DNA from 3 places in the Sanguibacteroides sp. AM78-02pH3A genome. Region 1 is predicted to be linked to each of the others. Evidence: riboswitches for the same ligand, from Rfam matches in the RefSeq annotation. Region 1 holds a riboswitch; each other region holds the start of a gene.

Region 1 (5,157 bases):
TTTCTTTCCGGAAAGATATTTTTATGGTATTTTCCGGTCGTGTAGTCGAAGTAGTCCAAAGTGGCTTTATTGCTGCCCATATTTCCTTCGTTCAACAGAAAGAATCCCTTAATGGGACCGGAGACCGAATCGCTCGGCGCTACTTGGGTGATAACCGAAGAGATGATCTCTTCATCATCGTTCCGGCAGGAAGAGAATATAAAGCTTCCTACCAGAAAGAGTATACCTACATGAATTTTTAGTTTGATCATACTTTAAAAGATTAAAGGTTTATTTGTATCAGATTTCTATATTGATCGTAAACTTTACGTTGGTACCCGGCATGGGATAACACTCCACGACCTCGTATTGTTGATTCAGCAGGTTATTGATTTCTGCCGTCAATCGGATTTTTGCCTTCTTCCACAGAAATGTCTTGGAAGCCGAAAGGTCGTTTGTATACCACTCTTTGGCTTTGTTTTCAGGAATATTGGCGCTCGATTCGTAACGTTTTCCGGTATAGATGAAGCTGTAGTTCAAATCCCAGCTTTTATAACTGCCGTTCAGGATTGCGGATCCGCCATGCCAGGGAATATAGGGGATCTGATCTCCGTAAAAAGGACTTCCCGGTTTACTGAAATCCTGAGCCTTCTGGTAGGTATAGTTTATTCGGGTATCGAGCAACCAATGACGTTTGAAATTCCAATGCGATTGTAAGGCAACATCCACTCCTCGAATTTCGACCTCTCCCAAATTGATCATTGTCCAGCGAAATTGGTTGGAGATCGGAATGGCGATGATTTTATCGGTTACTTCGTTATAGTAGCCGTCGACTTGAATTTCTAAACTTTTTAGTGCCGAAGAGGTAAACTGGCGGGCATAGGTGATACCGAAATCGTATTGGATCGTGTATTCCGGAGCCAGATTTTTGTTCCCGATAAAGGTATAATACAGATCATTCAGGGTGGGCATCCTGAATATTCGTTTGTAAAATGCCCTGAAATTCAAATCTTTTTCCTCCCAGGGTTGCCAGGAAAGGACAATGGTGGGGGTATACTTTTGTTTACTGTCTGCAGCTGCATTTGTAACGCGAGTTTTATCATTGACGAAGGTACCCAGTAGACTTGCCTGTATGTTCAAACGCTGGAAATTAATAGCCGTAGCCAGTGCGATTAAGCCCGTGTAACGGGTAGGATAGACAAAATCGACGAGGTCTGCATTCAATTTATTCCATTGGAAATCGGCAGATAAATTTAGATTCCATCCGGGAAGAACGTTGAACAGGTTGGCGGAAGAAAGATATACCTCTTGTTGGCGATAGTGGTTGTTTACATACATCGTAGAAGCGTCCAAGCGGGGATCGGAAAGATAATGCAGGTAATCGTAAGCGTATTTGCCGTTGATAAGCATGCTGTAACGGTTGAAGTACTTTTTAAAGGAGCCTTGTAGAAAAAAATTGGAATCCCATTGTCGATCCTGATTTTTAAATTTCCCGGGCTCTTCACGTACCGAGGCTCCGGGATATCCTCTTTCCGAATGATAGAAATAAGTTTTTGCTTTCCATTCTCCCTCTTTGAGCTTGCCGAAAAGACCGTATTCTGCTCGAATGGCGTATACATCCCCGTTCTTACGTATTTCAGTGGTATCGTAACCGTTTTTCTTCCGGTAACTGAATTTGTATTTTCCGTTGGTATACATGTATTCTGCGCTTAATGAACCGTCGATATTTTTACCGAGTCGGTTTTCCAGCAGAAAGGAGGGATTGGCCAACCCGAAGGAACCGGTCTTAAAGGTAAATTTGGCATTGTATTTTTTCTCCGGATTGAATCGGGGGATCCTGGAGACCATATAAATGGATCCGGCTGAACCGAAGTCTTTGGCCGATTGGAAAATGGCGCTTCGTTGTCCGTTGTATAATGAAATGGACTCCATATTGTCCAACGAAAAACGTCCTAAATCGATAATTCCGTTTTGGGCATTTCCCAACTCGATCCCGTCATAGAAAACTCCGACGTGTTGAGTACCCATACTCCGGATATTAACGGTTTTCAACCCTCCGATTCCCCCGTAATCTTTAATTTGTACTCCGGAAAAATAGCGTAAAGCATCAGCGACAGAGTGGACGCTTAATTTTTGTAAAGTAGCTCCGGATAAAATTTGGACGGGAATGATCTCTTTTTGTATCTGCTTGGCGGAAACAACGGCTTCCTTTATATGATACATTTTAGTTGTGTCCTGCTGTTGGGCATAAATTCCCGGTGTCATCAACAACCATAAATTCAGAGCTATAAGATGCGAATAATTCATTTTTAGCTGTCATTAAAGTAATAAACAGCCTTCTGGAGAATATCCTGCGGTACAAATAACGAAGTTACTCTTTTGTCGTAAAGAATAAATCGGATAATGTTCACGTTTATATCCAAGCTCTACTCCCAGAAAGCTTCAGATTATAACGATATTGGCAGGTCTTCTGACTTACTCCGTTTTCAAACGCCCTTCCCATTTCGTGTCGAAACAGTGGATGTGAGTATTGTTCGAAAATTTCGGTGGAGCTTACAGCAGCGGGTCTGTTCAGGATTCTCACCTGATTCCCTTTTCACCACCTTCCGTAAAACGAAAGGTGACACCAAAATCGATTGTTTAATCGGGTGCAAAATTAGATAGTATTTAGTAATAAACAAATAAAATGTGCAATTAAAAATTCGATTTCGAAAATACAGGAATATTGCCTGTCTGAATAAAGGCTGTTACAATGATGGATAGGTATGGTAGAATAATGTACTTACAGTCGATTCACTGAAAGATGGGAGCATTATCGGACAATCGTCCGGGGAAGATAACAATGGTTAATCAGGAAAAGGAGTTAAGTAGGCTTGTCAAGTTGGTCGTGAATAATTTGACGGCCATAGCCAATAATATGATACCGAAAAATTTACGTAATACGTACACTCCTCCTTTTCCGATCAAACGTTCCACCAAAGAGACGTTTTTTAATACGATATAAACTACTGCCATGTTTAAAATAATGGCTATGATGATGTTAACGACATGACATTCCGCACGGAGAGATAAGGTCGTCGTGAGAGCTCCAGCTCCCGCAACCAAAGGAAAGACCACGGGAACGATGGTTGCGGAACCTCCCGGACCATTATTGCGGAAAACCTCGATATTAAAAGTCATTTCGATCGCTAATACAAAAAGTACCAAAGCTCCGGCTATGGCGAAGGAAGAGATATCGATATTGAATAGTTTTAATAGGGCGTCGCCGGCAAAGAGAAACGTGATAAAAATAGCTAAAGAAATTCCGGTTGCTTTTTCCGCATTGACCTTATTCCCGCTACTATTTAGATTCATGATTATAGGAGCGGAACCGGTGATATCGATCACGGCAAACAATACCATAAAGGCCGTAAAAATCTCTTTAATACTAAAATTTAATTCCATGTCGCAAAAATATAAAAAAGCAACATATTAAAAAAGAACAAAAGGTATTGTCTGTAGAATAAATAAGACAATACCTTTTTGTATATGTGCTTCCTGTATTATTCTTCCCGGATAGCCGTGATTCCGGGGAGCTTTTTGCCCTCGATATATTCGAGCAATGCACCACCTCCCGTAGAGACGTAGCTGACTTTGTCGGCTAAACCGAATTGGTTGATGGCTGCGACCGAGTCTCCTCCGCCGATAAGCGAGAAGGCCCCTTTTTCGGTTGCTTTCACGATGGCTTCGGCGATGGCTTTTGTTCCTTCGGCAAATTTGGGGATCTCAAACACGCCTACGGGACCGTTCCAAAGAATGGTTTTTGAATTTTCGATGATTTTTGCAAATTCCTTTCGGGTTTCCGGGCCGATGTCCAAACCTTCCCAGCCGTCCGGGATATTCATGGGGTCTACAATTTGAGTGTGGGCGTCCTGACTGAAAGCGTCGGCGGCTAATGTTTGGTTGGAAAGCACTAAATTAACCCCCTTTTCTTTGGCGATTTTTAGGATATCGAGGGCTAAATCCAGTTTATCTTCTTCGCAAATCGAATTTCCGATATGACCACCCAATGCTTTTTTAAAAGTATAAGTCATACCACCGCCCAAAATCAGGTTATCCACCTTGTCCATCAGATTCATGATGATATCGATTTTAGAGGATACTTTCGAACCTCCCATGATGGCTGTAAAAGGACGGGTCGGATTGTGCATTACTTTATCCACGCTTTCTAATTCTCCTTTCATGACATAACCGAAAAGTTTGTCGTTCGGGAAAAATTCGGCGATCACGGCAGTAGAGGCATGGGCCCGGTGGGCGGTTCCGAAGGCGTCGTTGATCCATACGTCTCCTAAAGAGGCCAGTTCTTTGGCAAATTGTTTGTCCCCTTTTTCTTCCTCTTTGTGGAAACGAAGGTTTTCCAATAGAAGTACTTCTCCCGGTTTTAAATCGGCTGCCATCTTTTGGGCTTGTTCTCCGACACAATCTTCCGCGAATTTAACAGGGGTATGCAATAACTCCTCTAAGTGCTTTTGAATGTGTTTCAAAGAAAACTTATCCTCCGGTCCGTTTTTCGGACGTCCCAAATGAGACATGAGAATAACAGAACCTCCTTTTTCCAATACTTTTTTTATCGTTGGAATGGCAGCCCGCATGCGGGTATCATCTGTAATTTCGAATTTGTCATTCATAGGTACGTTAAAGTCGACTCGAATTAACGCCCTTTTGTTTTTAAAATTGTAATTGTCAATCGTCTGCATATTATTTATGTTTAGATATATTCTTACGTAATTGTCATGATAAAGGTATGTATAAAATGAATTTAAACAAAGAAAAAAAGTGAAAAGGCTATCGGGGAGTCGGTTTGTCGGGAAATGAGAGAGAAAATTTGTAGGTCTCGAAAAAAATGCAGACTTTAGCTATTCATACGATACATCAGATGGATAAACATGAATTTTTTATGAAAAAGGCTTTGGAAGAAGCCTATATTGCTCAGTCGGAAGGGGAGATCCCCGTGGGAGCGATTGTTGTTTGCAAGGATAAAATTATTGCCAGGGCCCATAATCAAACCGAGAGATTGAATGATGTGACGGCTCATGCGGAAATGTTGGCGATTACATCGGCAACCGCTTCGTTAGGAGGAAAATATTTAAATGACTGTACGCTTTACGTGACGATGGAACCATGTACTATGTGCGGGGG
Region 2 (5,157 bases), 120 kb from region 1:
ATTTTACGGATAAAACAATCCCGCTCACGGAGACAAAGGTACATCCGAGCAAAAGTCCCCACATGACGATTGTCCATAATACGGGACGATCGATTAGAAATTTGAAATCCAACCGGTGTAATCCCCGGAAGGCCCAGCGTTTCCAACGTCCGTTGTTATCATAATGTTGCGGTTGAAAAGATTTCAAATTATAATAATAGCAATCTCCGGATTCATTATCCAACGTTACTTTATAGACAGGTAGAGGTAAAGTTCTGCGACGGGAGATGTAATAGTTATCGTATTCTTCCATTTTGACGATGGTGTAGTGAACCGTATCGGCCGTCAGTTTCTTTACGGCAGCGTAGATCGTCTCTTCGGTGATTTGAAAAGGGCGTATCGAGTCGGCGGATGCATCCAGAATAATTTCTTTTTCCACTGTCCGTAATTTGTAAAGTGGTATATCGTTGTAATTACTCCAGGTAATCTCTTTTACAGGACCATGTGTTTTCGATACTTCGGCAATAGCCTTCCGGTAATCCAGATTATATTTTTCGATGGGAGGAGCAGCCGGGATGGAAGGACGGCTTCTGAACGCGTTACCTGCCTTTTTGTTATTGTTGAATAAATTGGAAAAGGTGGGTGATATGGGCGCCCATGCACTGAATAGCCAAGTACAGATAAAGATACCGAAAAAGAAACCGGTGATGTGATGCCAGCGGAACCACGGCTTTGTATAGGGAGAATGAAGAAAGCCTTTCCGGCGGGCCAGCCAGTAGGCTCGGATTCCGAGAAAGATTCCACTGATGCACATGATAAGGCTGAGTAAGCAACTCCAATACAAAAGAGTATCCCATTTTTGTATATCCTGTCGAATAGAGGTGATGTATAACCAATGGGGAATAGCTCCTATCCAGGCCCAAAAGCGTTGTTCCCGGGAAGAGAACTGTAGGATATTTCCGGTACGGGAAGAGATATAAAGTTGGTAATGTTCCGGTCCGTCAAAATAGAATTTGTAGATAGGCAGGTCTTTTTTCAATTGTCCGAAAGGAATCCATACCTCTAATTTGCGGAGTGTATCGACCTCGGTGATGTTACGATCCGGACACCAGTATTTGGCTCTCTCCTCGCAAAGGGAATAGATGGGAGAAGGGAGGATATAGGTACTGTCGGCGTAGAGATCGGTTACTTCACGCCATCTGCCGTAATGGAAAACCGGTTCGCCGAAGGGATTGTTTAAATTAAAGTTGTTCGAGAGTACATTTTGGGGTAAACGTTGCCGTATCTCGTTGATTGCGGGTAGACGAGAGGTATCCAGGGCTTCCTGGCGAGGAAGTCTTTTGTCCGGTCCTACCCGGGGAAAGGAGTGGTATATCAATACTATACCGGAAATGCACCATAAAAAACACAGTATACAGAGTAAAAGTCCGAGAATCCGGTGTACGTGAATAAAAAATTTAATCATATCTTTTTAGTTTATAGTTTTATAAATATGTTGCTTACTTCACGCCAGGAATTCATCGGAACTCTTATCGAATCGCTCGATAACGATTCAATAACGGCTTGATAGTTAAAATCTTTCATTTTTGATGAAAAACATTTCAGTAACGCTATCCTTAACCCCGAGCATATGCGTTAACTATTGGTTTCGGTAGGTCTCCTGACTCGCCCCGGATAGATACCTTCCCATTCCCTCGTATTCGCTGGAACAGTGGTGTAAGAATTTATCCGTCATATATCTTCTTTTCAGAAGAAGCGGGCATCACAGTAGCGGGTACTGTACCGGATTCTGACCGGTTTCCCTCTTGTGTGTTAGTTAGAATGATAACACAACACCAAAACGCTGCAAATGTACAATTTTTTTTGAAATGATGTTATTTCTGGAAAAATATCATGAAATAAAAAATGGTAATAGTGTTTCTAATAAAGAAATTTGTATTACTTTTGTGCCGTTTTGGTGCGATACCTCTTTTCTTGAGGTGAAACAGAATAGGGAATCCGGTGTGAATCCGGAACTGTACCCGCAGCTGTAAGTTCCTGTAAAAGAATTTTGTACTTCAATGTCACTGGTTGAAACCGGGAAGGCGGCAAAATTCGGAACAAGTCAGAAGACCTGCCAAAGCACGTAAACCATAGCTTTCGGGAACAAAAGCGAGAGGAGAAAGATAAATTTATACTTTTTACTCATGTACCCTTAAACTATGTTAATAATGCTTTATTCATTATTAATATATAGTTTTTATGAAAAAAGTTGTTGTACTAACATTATTGTTACTGGTGTGTGTCGGCTCTCTTTTGGCCGAAGATAAAGACAAAAGGAAAAAAAAGAGTATCACGGATTCGATTTTTAATATTGAAGAAGCGACGGTCTTGGGAAAAAAGAAAAGAATGGAATTAATGGGACTGAATGTACCTCTCAGATTCGTTCCGTTAAATGTATCTCTATTGTCTGCAAAAGTGCTTGAACGGAAAGGAATTACCGAATGGGTGGATGCCGTTCGTTTTCTGCCTGGCGTCCGACTGGGCAACCAGGGCGGTTTGTGGAGACGTTTTTACGTCGGAGGCTCCAATATGCCGGCCGTTTTAATGGTGGACGGTATTCGGGATGACCGGCAGAGTATTAACACGTTTCCTTTGGGGGATCTTGCTTCGGCGGAGTCTATCGAAGTGCTTCGCGGACCTGCAGCCATCCTTGCCGGTTACGGAGCCATGGGAGGTGTTATCAATATTGTGCGTAAGAAAGCCTCTCCCGAATTTTTGGCGAATGCCCGTTTCAGTTATGAAAGGTGGGATGTAAAGAAGGTAAGTTTGGGATTCGGCGGTAAATTGGTCGGACCGGTAGAGTACATGGCTAACTTGCATTACGCTACTTTTGGAGGTTGGCGTCGTATGTCTCCTCAGCGTTTATCCGGAATAGCGACATTGGGAGCTACTTTAGGCAAGAGCAGAGTTGATGTCGCCTTTGGTTTTGAAGACGACCATTATACGGTCGAATTGGGGGCTGCTCCTTATATGCCGGGGGATATGGTGGATATGGCTACCGATAAAGTGGTTATGCGTAAGGGAGATCGTCATCCAACAGCCGATTTCGGGCAGGTTTATAATGATTTTGCCAATGATTCGCATAGCCGGAAAGGGTATAATATAAAACTTGATTATGTTTATACCTTTACGAACGGTTTGAAATTGAAGGAGGTTTTTGCTTTTGATCACAGCTATCACCGGACTTCCGGAGTAGGAAGTCTTTCTTACAAAAGTGCGAAAACTCCCTTTGAAGGAGCGGATTACAAATATTATACGGAGAAGAACGGGGTTCGGGAAGCGACTTATGTGGATATAGATTCTTTGCGCCGTTTCGGGGCGAGCGGTTTTTTCCCGCGTCACGATACTTATAACAACACATTAGAGTTAACCGGCGATGCGGAAATAGCTTCTACAAAACACCATTATGCTATCGGTTGGAATTGGTCGTTATTTGATATGCGACAATATTGCGGTTGGGATAACGGAGATACCTACGGTCCGGGAACCGATGTGATGTTGTCCGTGAAAAATCCGGAACTTGTACAAGGGTACTGGATACAGAATGTATCTTCCATTTACTTGAGAAAATGGTATACAAACGGTATCTATTTCCGTGATGTATTTGAATGGAATGATAAATGGAAATTCATGGCTTCCGGGCGTATGGATTTTTACAAGAGAAGAATGATGGCCAATTTTCCGACGATCGACGGGAAATCGTTCGATTACGATAAAAAAGATATGGGAAAATGGGCGAATTTTCATGCCTCAGCTTTTACCTGGCATGTGGGAGCTGTTTATTTTCCCCGTCCAGAATTATCGATTCATATTGCCCACGGGTCAGCCTTTACTCCGAATACGACGACATATCGTGTAAATAATATCTATTTGGATAAAAACGGAAATTCGATTAATCCGGATAAGGAAGGGGATCAAATTTTCAAACCCGAACGGGATTACTCTTTTGAGACGGGAGTTCGTTATACTTTTAACGAGTGGTTGGATGCAAGCGTAAATTTCTCTTACATCCGTCGTACCAATATGGTTACGAACGTGGGAACCCGTGAGGTGGAAGAAGAGCAAGGGGATGGAACCGTGGAAGTGACTAAGATGACGGTTAATGCGCAGGTAGGTAGAGCCGATATGAAGACACTGGATATGGATGTTACGGCCCGGATTTTACCTACTCTTTCTTTGAGGGGGGCTTTATGTTTGTCGGATTATCGGATACGCTCCATTCGGGAAAGTAGTGCTTTCCCCGAATATAAGCAGACGGGGAAAAACATGCGAACCACAGGAGTACCTCGGACTACTTTCTATGTGTTTGCCGATTATACTGTTCCGACGGGGATATTTAAGGCTTTGTCCTTTCATTTGAGTGGAAACTTCCGGGACAAAATTTTCCGGGATGTAGCTTCCCGATTGTATTATCCCTCTCTTTGGTTGATGGATGGAGGCGTATTTTATACGATAAAGAGTCATATTACGTTAGCATGTAATGTAAATAATATATTTAATAAGGAGTATTTCGAATCATCCAGTCCGGTACAGGGTACTCCGAGAAACTATCAACTTTCTGTGTCTTATAAGTTTTAAATAGGATTTTGGGGTTTTAAGTGAGCTGTTTGACGAAAAAATTATTCAGCTTTTTAGGTATGTATTTTCGAATCTTCTAATTGACATTCGTCAATTGTAATTTAGATGATAGCCATTCCCTGTATACGGCCATACGGTCGTGAGGGAATGGCTATTTCGATGCACGGAACATTATTTGTTTGTACAAGTTGTGAATGTTCTCGGATTTAGGTTTCGTAGTATGGTATGAGTGTTTCTGATTATCTTACTGGTACCCATTTGACAGCATCGGCAATTATCAGTTGAAGATATTCACCGAATATTTTATTCGTAACGGAAGCCCCCCGGTCGTCCAACACGACACGGGATTCTCCAGCCGGTAAAGTGAACGTGCCTAAGGATACCCAGACTTCTTCCGGCGACAGGGTGGAAGTAACCGGTAGCCAGTCTGAAGTTTCTTCTCGGTTTTCTATGATGATTTCCTCTTTTCCCTTGGGGGTGTAGACGGTATAGTAGTTTTTCATCCCCGGGTGGTCGGCTGTACATAGTTTTCCGTCACAAGCGTCAACAATACGGGGT
Region 3 (5,157 bases), 100 kb from region 1:
CCTCTGCCCAGCAAATATCCTATGACCGTATAACCCGAATCGATAGCGTTCACCCGTTAAAAGATTCCATCCGTTCGGACGAAAATTTTCCTCTTCCGTTCTATATCCGGTTTTCCCAAACGGTAAAATAGAAAATTATACCTCTTCCATAAAGTCATTAAAAAGCATCGAACTCATCCTCGATGGAAAAAAAGAACGATTAGAGAAAAGAAGTTATAGTCCCTTTTAAGAAAGGATGCCTCTCCTATTCATCGTATTAAAATAAAAAATATAATCCTTTTTCAAAAATCAAACAATCGAATACAAAGACTGAAATGTTTCCTCATCCCAATAAAAATGGATATAGGAAGCCAACACGTGTTTGTAATGATAAATCGGCGTGTCCGTTTCCCGCCCTTTAGCACTATATGTTTTTCCAACCGTAGGGATAAGCCGATCTCCGGACACTACCCGGGAATAGTGGAATTCATGTCCCCGGAACACCATACCGTCGATCTCTATCCGCCGATATCCCAATTTCAAACCCATCTTCTCCATGGTCGCCCTATGTTTCAAAAGTCCTGCCATAGGGTATACCTTTCCGTCCATACCCGAAATAGAATCACAAAGATACATCATCCCCCCGCATTCGGCAAAGACTTTTCCTCCACTCTCCCCATAATCCCGAATCGAAGCCAACATTTCCCCGTTGGCAGATAATTCGGGCAAATAGTACTCGGGATATCCGCCGGGTAGATAGACAAAATCCGATAACGGCAGCTCCCGGTCCCGCAAAGGACTGAAAAAAGTAACTTCACCCATTCGTTTCAATACCTCCATATTTTCACGGTAAACAAAGTTAAAGGCCTCATCCATGGCAACAGCGATCCTCAATCTTTCGGTTACTCTCCTCTCACTAACAGCAACCGGTTCAAAAGCCCTTCGGGTCAACTCCAATAAACGATCCACATCTACCGTCCGTGTGATAACCTTCGCCACCCGGCCGGCAAATGCATCAAAATCAAAAGTTTCATCAAGAGTTAACCCCAAATGCCGGGAAGGCACCTCAAAATCTTCCTGGTTCGGGAGGTATCCCAAAGCTTCCATACCGACATCCTCGCACGCTTGTTGCAAATAAGAGTAATGCATAGCGGAACTGACAAAATTAAAAACGACCCCCGCAACCTGCAACTTCGGATAAAAATGTTTGAAACCGTACAGGACAGGGGCTACGGAATAAGCCGTCGACCGGGCATTCAACAACAATATCACGGGAATATTCAACAAAGCGGCAATTTCCGCACTACTCCCGTTCATGCCGTCATAACCGTCGAATAGGCCCATTACCCCTTCGGTCACGCATACGTCCGAATGTTCGCCATAACGGGCATATACCTCCCGTACACGCTTTTCAGCAGCCATAAAAACATCCAAATTCACCGATTCTTCCCCCGCGGCAATGGCGTGATACTTCGTATCGATATAATCCGGTCCGCATTTAAAGGGCTGTACGTCCAAGCCTCGATCCTTCAAAGCCCGCAACAAACCGATCGTAAAGGTAGTTTTCCCGCTTCCAGAAGAAGCCGCTCCGATTAAAAACTGTGATTTCCGCATTTGATCCGAATTGAAGGACAAATATAATGATAATTCATGATCGCGGATAAAAAGATTGAGTGATTAAAAAATTTTGAGATAGAACAGCACACAGGGACGGGTGCAACAGGTTATTTTCCTTTCGACCGGATATAGCTCTTTTTTATGCTCCGATTTAACTTGTCATTTTTTTCAAGTATTTTTTTATTTCAAATCAAAAAGTAATACATTTGCACTGTCTTTGGTGTTGTGTTGCATATCTGCTAACACACAAGAGGGAAGCCGGTTGGAATCCGGAACAGTGCCCGCTACTGTGATGCCCGGTCCTTTAAAAGGAGGATCAAAGAACAGATTCTTACACCACTGTCCGATTGCGGACGGGAAGGTATCGTTCTTAGGCGTAGTCAGGAGACCTGCCGAGACATATAGGTAATAACTATTCCCGGGGTCAGGAATAGAATTATAAACAGCTAAAATTAATCATTGTAATGAAAAAGTTTGTTGTGTTAACAGCTTTGCTGTTATCGGTTGTCAGTGTTTCACTCGCCGGCATCACCCTAAAAGGAAAAGTCGTCGATGCCAAAACCCAAAAAGCTCTCGCGGGAGCTAACGTGAGATTGATCGGCACGAATATAGGTATCGCAACGGATAACAAAGGTGAGTTTACCCTGAAAAACATCGCAGAGGGGACATACATCCTCAGAGCCAGTTTTTCCGGTTATGAAACGGAAGACATAAAAGTAAACAGTAGCACAGAAGAGATCGTTTTCAAACTATCCCGGACGCCCGTAAACTTGAATCAGGTTGTTGTCACCGGTACGGGAACTCACCGCAGACTAAAAGACTCTCCCGTACCCGTGGAAGTTTTAAGCGGAACAGAAATAAGAAAAGCCGGAGTCACCTCCTTCGAGGACGCCTTATTATTATTAAATCCCTCTTTCAACATCCGTCCGACCGTCATGGGCTCTTATTTCACGATGAACGGGTTGGAAAACAAACATATTCTAATTTTAGTGGACGGGAAAAAAATGGCGGGAGATGTTTCCGGCAATACGGACTTGTCGCGTATTGATATGAGCCGGGTAAAACGAATCGAAATACTGAAAGGAGCAGCTTCTTCCCTCTATGGTTCGGAAGCCATTGCCGGAGTTATCAATGTCATTACCGAGCAACCCAAAGAACCTATCAGCATCCAATCGAAAACCCGGTTCGGGGGAAAATCCAGTTTCGTCCAAAACGCCAGTTTAGACCTGAACTTCGGTAAATTTACCTCCTCAACCTCTTACCAAAGACGCCAATCGGACGGGTGGAAATTAAGTCCCTACGAAACGAGCGCAGATACGGTCGTTCCTACCAGGAAAGAATCCGTCAACTCCTTTTTTTCCAATATCGTAAGCCAACGTTTCACTTACGAGCCGAACCAGAGGCTATCGCTTTATGCCCAAGGAAGCTATTTTGACCGGGAGGTGAACCGTCCCGTCCAACACAAGAAAAGCGACGGAGGCTACACGTACGATTTGACCTATATGGATTACAATTGCGGTGTAGGAGGAAAATACCTGTTTGATAACAAAGCCTATATTGCTTTAGATTTATACATGGACAACTACGAGTATAACAAGCTTTATACCGTGGCACAGGTGGTCAAAAACGACACGACCTTCCGGGTTGGCGACGAGGAACTGACCAAACGTCAAAAGTACTATAATGCCAATCTGAGAAGCGTATTCCGGGTCGGTGATTTTAACAAATTCACCGTGGGTGCCGAATACGTGGACGACTACATGAAAAATCCCGGCAGCTTGGATGAACCTAAAGAGGTATATACACTCGCCATTTATGCACAAGACGAAATACGCCTATGGGACAAACTTCAGATCCTTCCCGGATTCCGTTACGTTTACCATGAAAATTTCAAAAACAGGTTTACCCCTAAATTAGCCTTGATGTACTCTTTGAAAAAATTCAATTTCAGGGCTGCCTATTCCGCCGGTTTCAAAGCACCGACCTTACAGGAACTCTATTATGATTACGAGAACCGGGGATCCATTACCATCGGAAATCCGGATTTAAAACCGGAAAAATCAAACTATTACAGTTTGAACGTCGAATATGTCGGAAGATTTCTGAATATCTCGGTAAACGGATATATCAATGACATTAAGGATATCATTGACAGTTACGAGTTGGAATTAACGGAAGAGGACAAGGAAAACGGAATCAAAACGAGGAAAATGTATCGCAATTTAGATAAAGCGCGTGCTCAAGGGTTCGATATTTCCGTTAACAGTTATCTCGGATACGGTTTCTCCGCAGGTGGAGCCTATAATTGTGTTTATGCCAAAGACCGAAAAACCGGACACCGGTTGAACGAGGCCGTAAGACACGCGGCCACCTTCCGTGCCGGATGGATGCACGAATGGAACAAATACAGACTGAACGTAAATGTAAACGGAAGAATACAAGGACAAAAATACATCTATTCCGAAACAAAGGATAAAACGACGGGGAAACCCATCTATACGGACAAGAGCGCCCCGAAATATCAATTATGGAATCTGGCAACCACCCACACTTTTGCCCCGGTAGGAAACTTCTTCTTTGAGGTGAATGCCGGAATAGACAATATTTTTGACTGGACGGACGATCGTCCGAACGGGGTGAATTACGCCACGCTCAATCCGGGCAGGACCTTGTTTGCCAGTTTGATTATTCGTTTCACCAAATAACCCATCTCCCCGGAGATGTTTGAAAAACACATCTACCCTTTTTTAGAATTTTCGAACATCCCGGGGATTATCCCTTTCTTGTCATGAAAAACATACTATTTGTCATCTTATTACTACTTTTCCACATAACTCTCTTCGGACACGGAGAAGGTTTTAAAGAATCCGACATCTTTAAAACAGTAGGGCCCAACGATAAAATCGCTCTTCTCGTCGTACATTTCGGGACAACCCATGACGATACCCGGGCCTTGACCATCGATGCCATTAATCAAAAAATGAAAAAAGAGTTTCAGACTATCGAAGTCCGAGAAGCTTATACCTCCCGTATGATTATACGCCGTCTAAAAGAAAAAGGTGTTCGGAAACCAAACCCGACAGAGGCGTTAAACAAATTGGCAACAGAAGGCTATACTCATATCATCATACAGTCGACGAACATTATCGAGGGTGTCGAAATGGAATCATTACGTCGGGATGCGGCTCAACTACAATCCAAATTCAAAGATATCCGTATCGGAAACCCGTTACTCTACTCACCGGAAGACTACCTCAAAGCCATAAAAGCAATCGCCGCAGAATTAAAAGGAAAAACGAAAGGAGAATGCGTATTTGTCTGCCACGGAACCTATCATCCGGGAAACGCCTCTTACGGTATGCTTGATTACATGATGAAAGCAGAAGGACATAAAAATTACCATATCGGAACCATAGAAGGCTATCCGACCTTTGAAAATGTACTGTCCGGCCTTAAATCATCCGGAAGTAAAGAAGTTACCCTTATCCCCTTTATGTTCGTAGCCGGAGATCACGCTAAAAACGATATCGCCAAAGAGTGGAAAGAAAAATTGGAAAAAAA

The links. Region 1 has a riboswitch for cobalamin ahead of PGR74_RS04355 (TonB-dependent receptor). Riboswitches for the same ligand answer to the same signal wherever they lie in the genome.
Region 2: linked by a shared signal. The riboswitch ahead of PGR74_RS04860 (TonB-dependent receptor) and the one ahead of PGR74_RS04355 (TonB-dependent receptor) in region 1 are both predicted to bind cobalamin.
Region 3: linked by a shared signal. The riboswitch ahead of PGR74_RS04810 (TonB-dependent receptor) and the one ahead of PGR74_RS04355 (TonB-dependent receptor) in region 1 are both predicted to bind cobalamin.

Annotation. Positions count from the first base shown of each region.
Region 1 is NZ_JAQEHX010000002.1:372,666-377,822, forward strand. Features, by position in the region: gene PGR74_RS04350 (YncE family protein) at 1-251, opposite strand, end outside; gene PGR74_RS04355 (TonB-dependent receptor) at 280-2,244, opposite strand; cobalamin riboswitch at 2,423-2,625, opposite strand; gene PGR74_RS04360 (MarC family protein) at 2,830-3,423, opposite strand; gene PGR74_RS04365 (phosphoglycerate kinase) at 3,522-4,715, opposite strand; gene PGR74_RS04370 (nucleoside deaminase) at 4,895-5,157, shown strand, end outside.
Region 2 is NZ_JAQEHX010000002.1:488,917-494,073, forward strand. Features, by position in the region: gene PGR74_RS04855 (PepSY domain-containing protein) at 1-1,444, opposite strand, end outside; cobalamin riboswitch at 1,613-1,834, opposite strand; cobalamin riboswitch at 1,918-2,114, shown strand; gene PGR74_RS04860 (TonB-dependent receptor) at 2,221-4,599, shown strand; gene PGR74_RS04865 (hypothetical protein) at 4,839-5,157, opposite strand, start outside.
Region 3 is NZ_JAQEHX010000002.1:475,088-480,244, reverse strand. Features, by position in the region: gene PGR74_RS04820 (hypothetical protein) at 1-131, shown strand, start outside; gene PGR74_RS04815 (cobyrinate a,c-diamide synthase) at 289-1,593, opposite strand; cobalamin riboswitch at 1,798-2,007, shown strand; gene PGR74_RS04810 (TonB-dependent receptor) at 2,061-4,301, shown strand; gene PGR74_RS04805 (sirohydrochlorin cobaltochelatase) at 4,385-5,157, shown strand, end outside.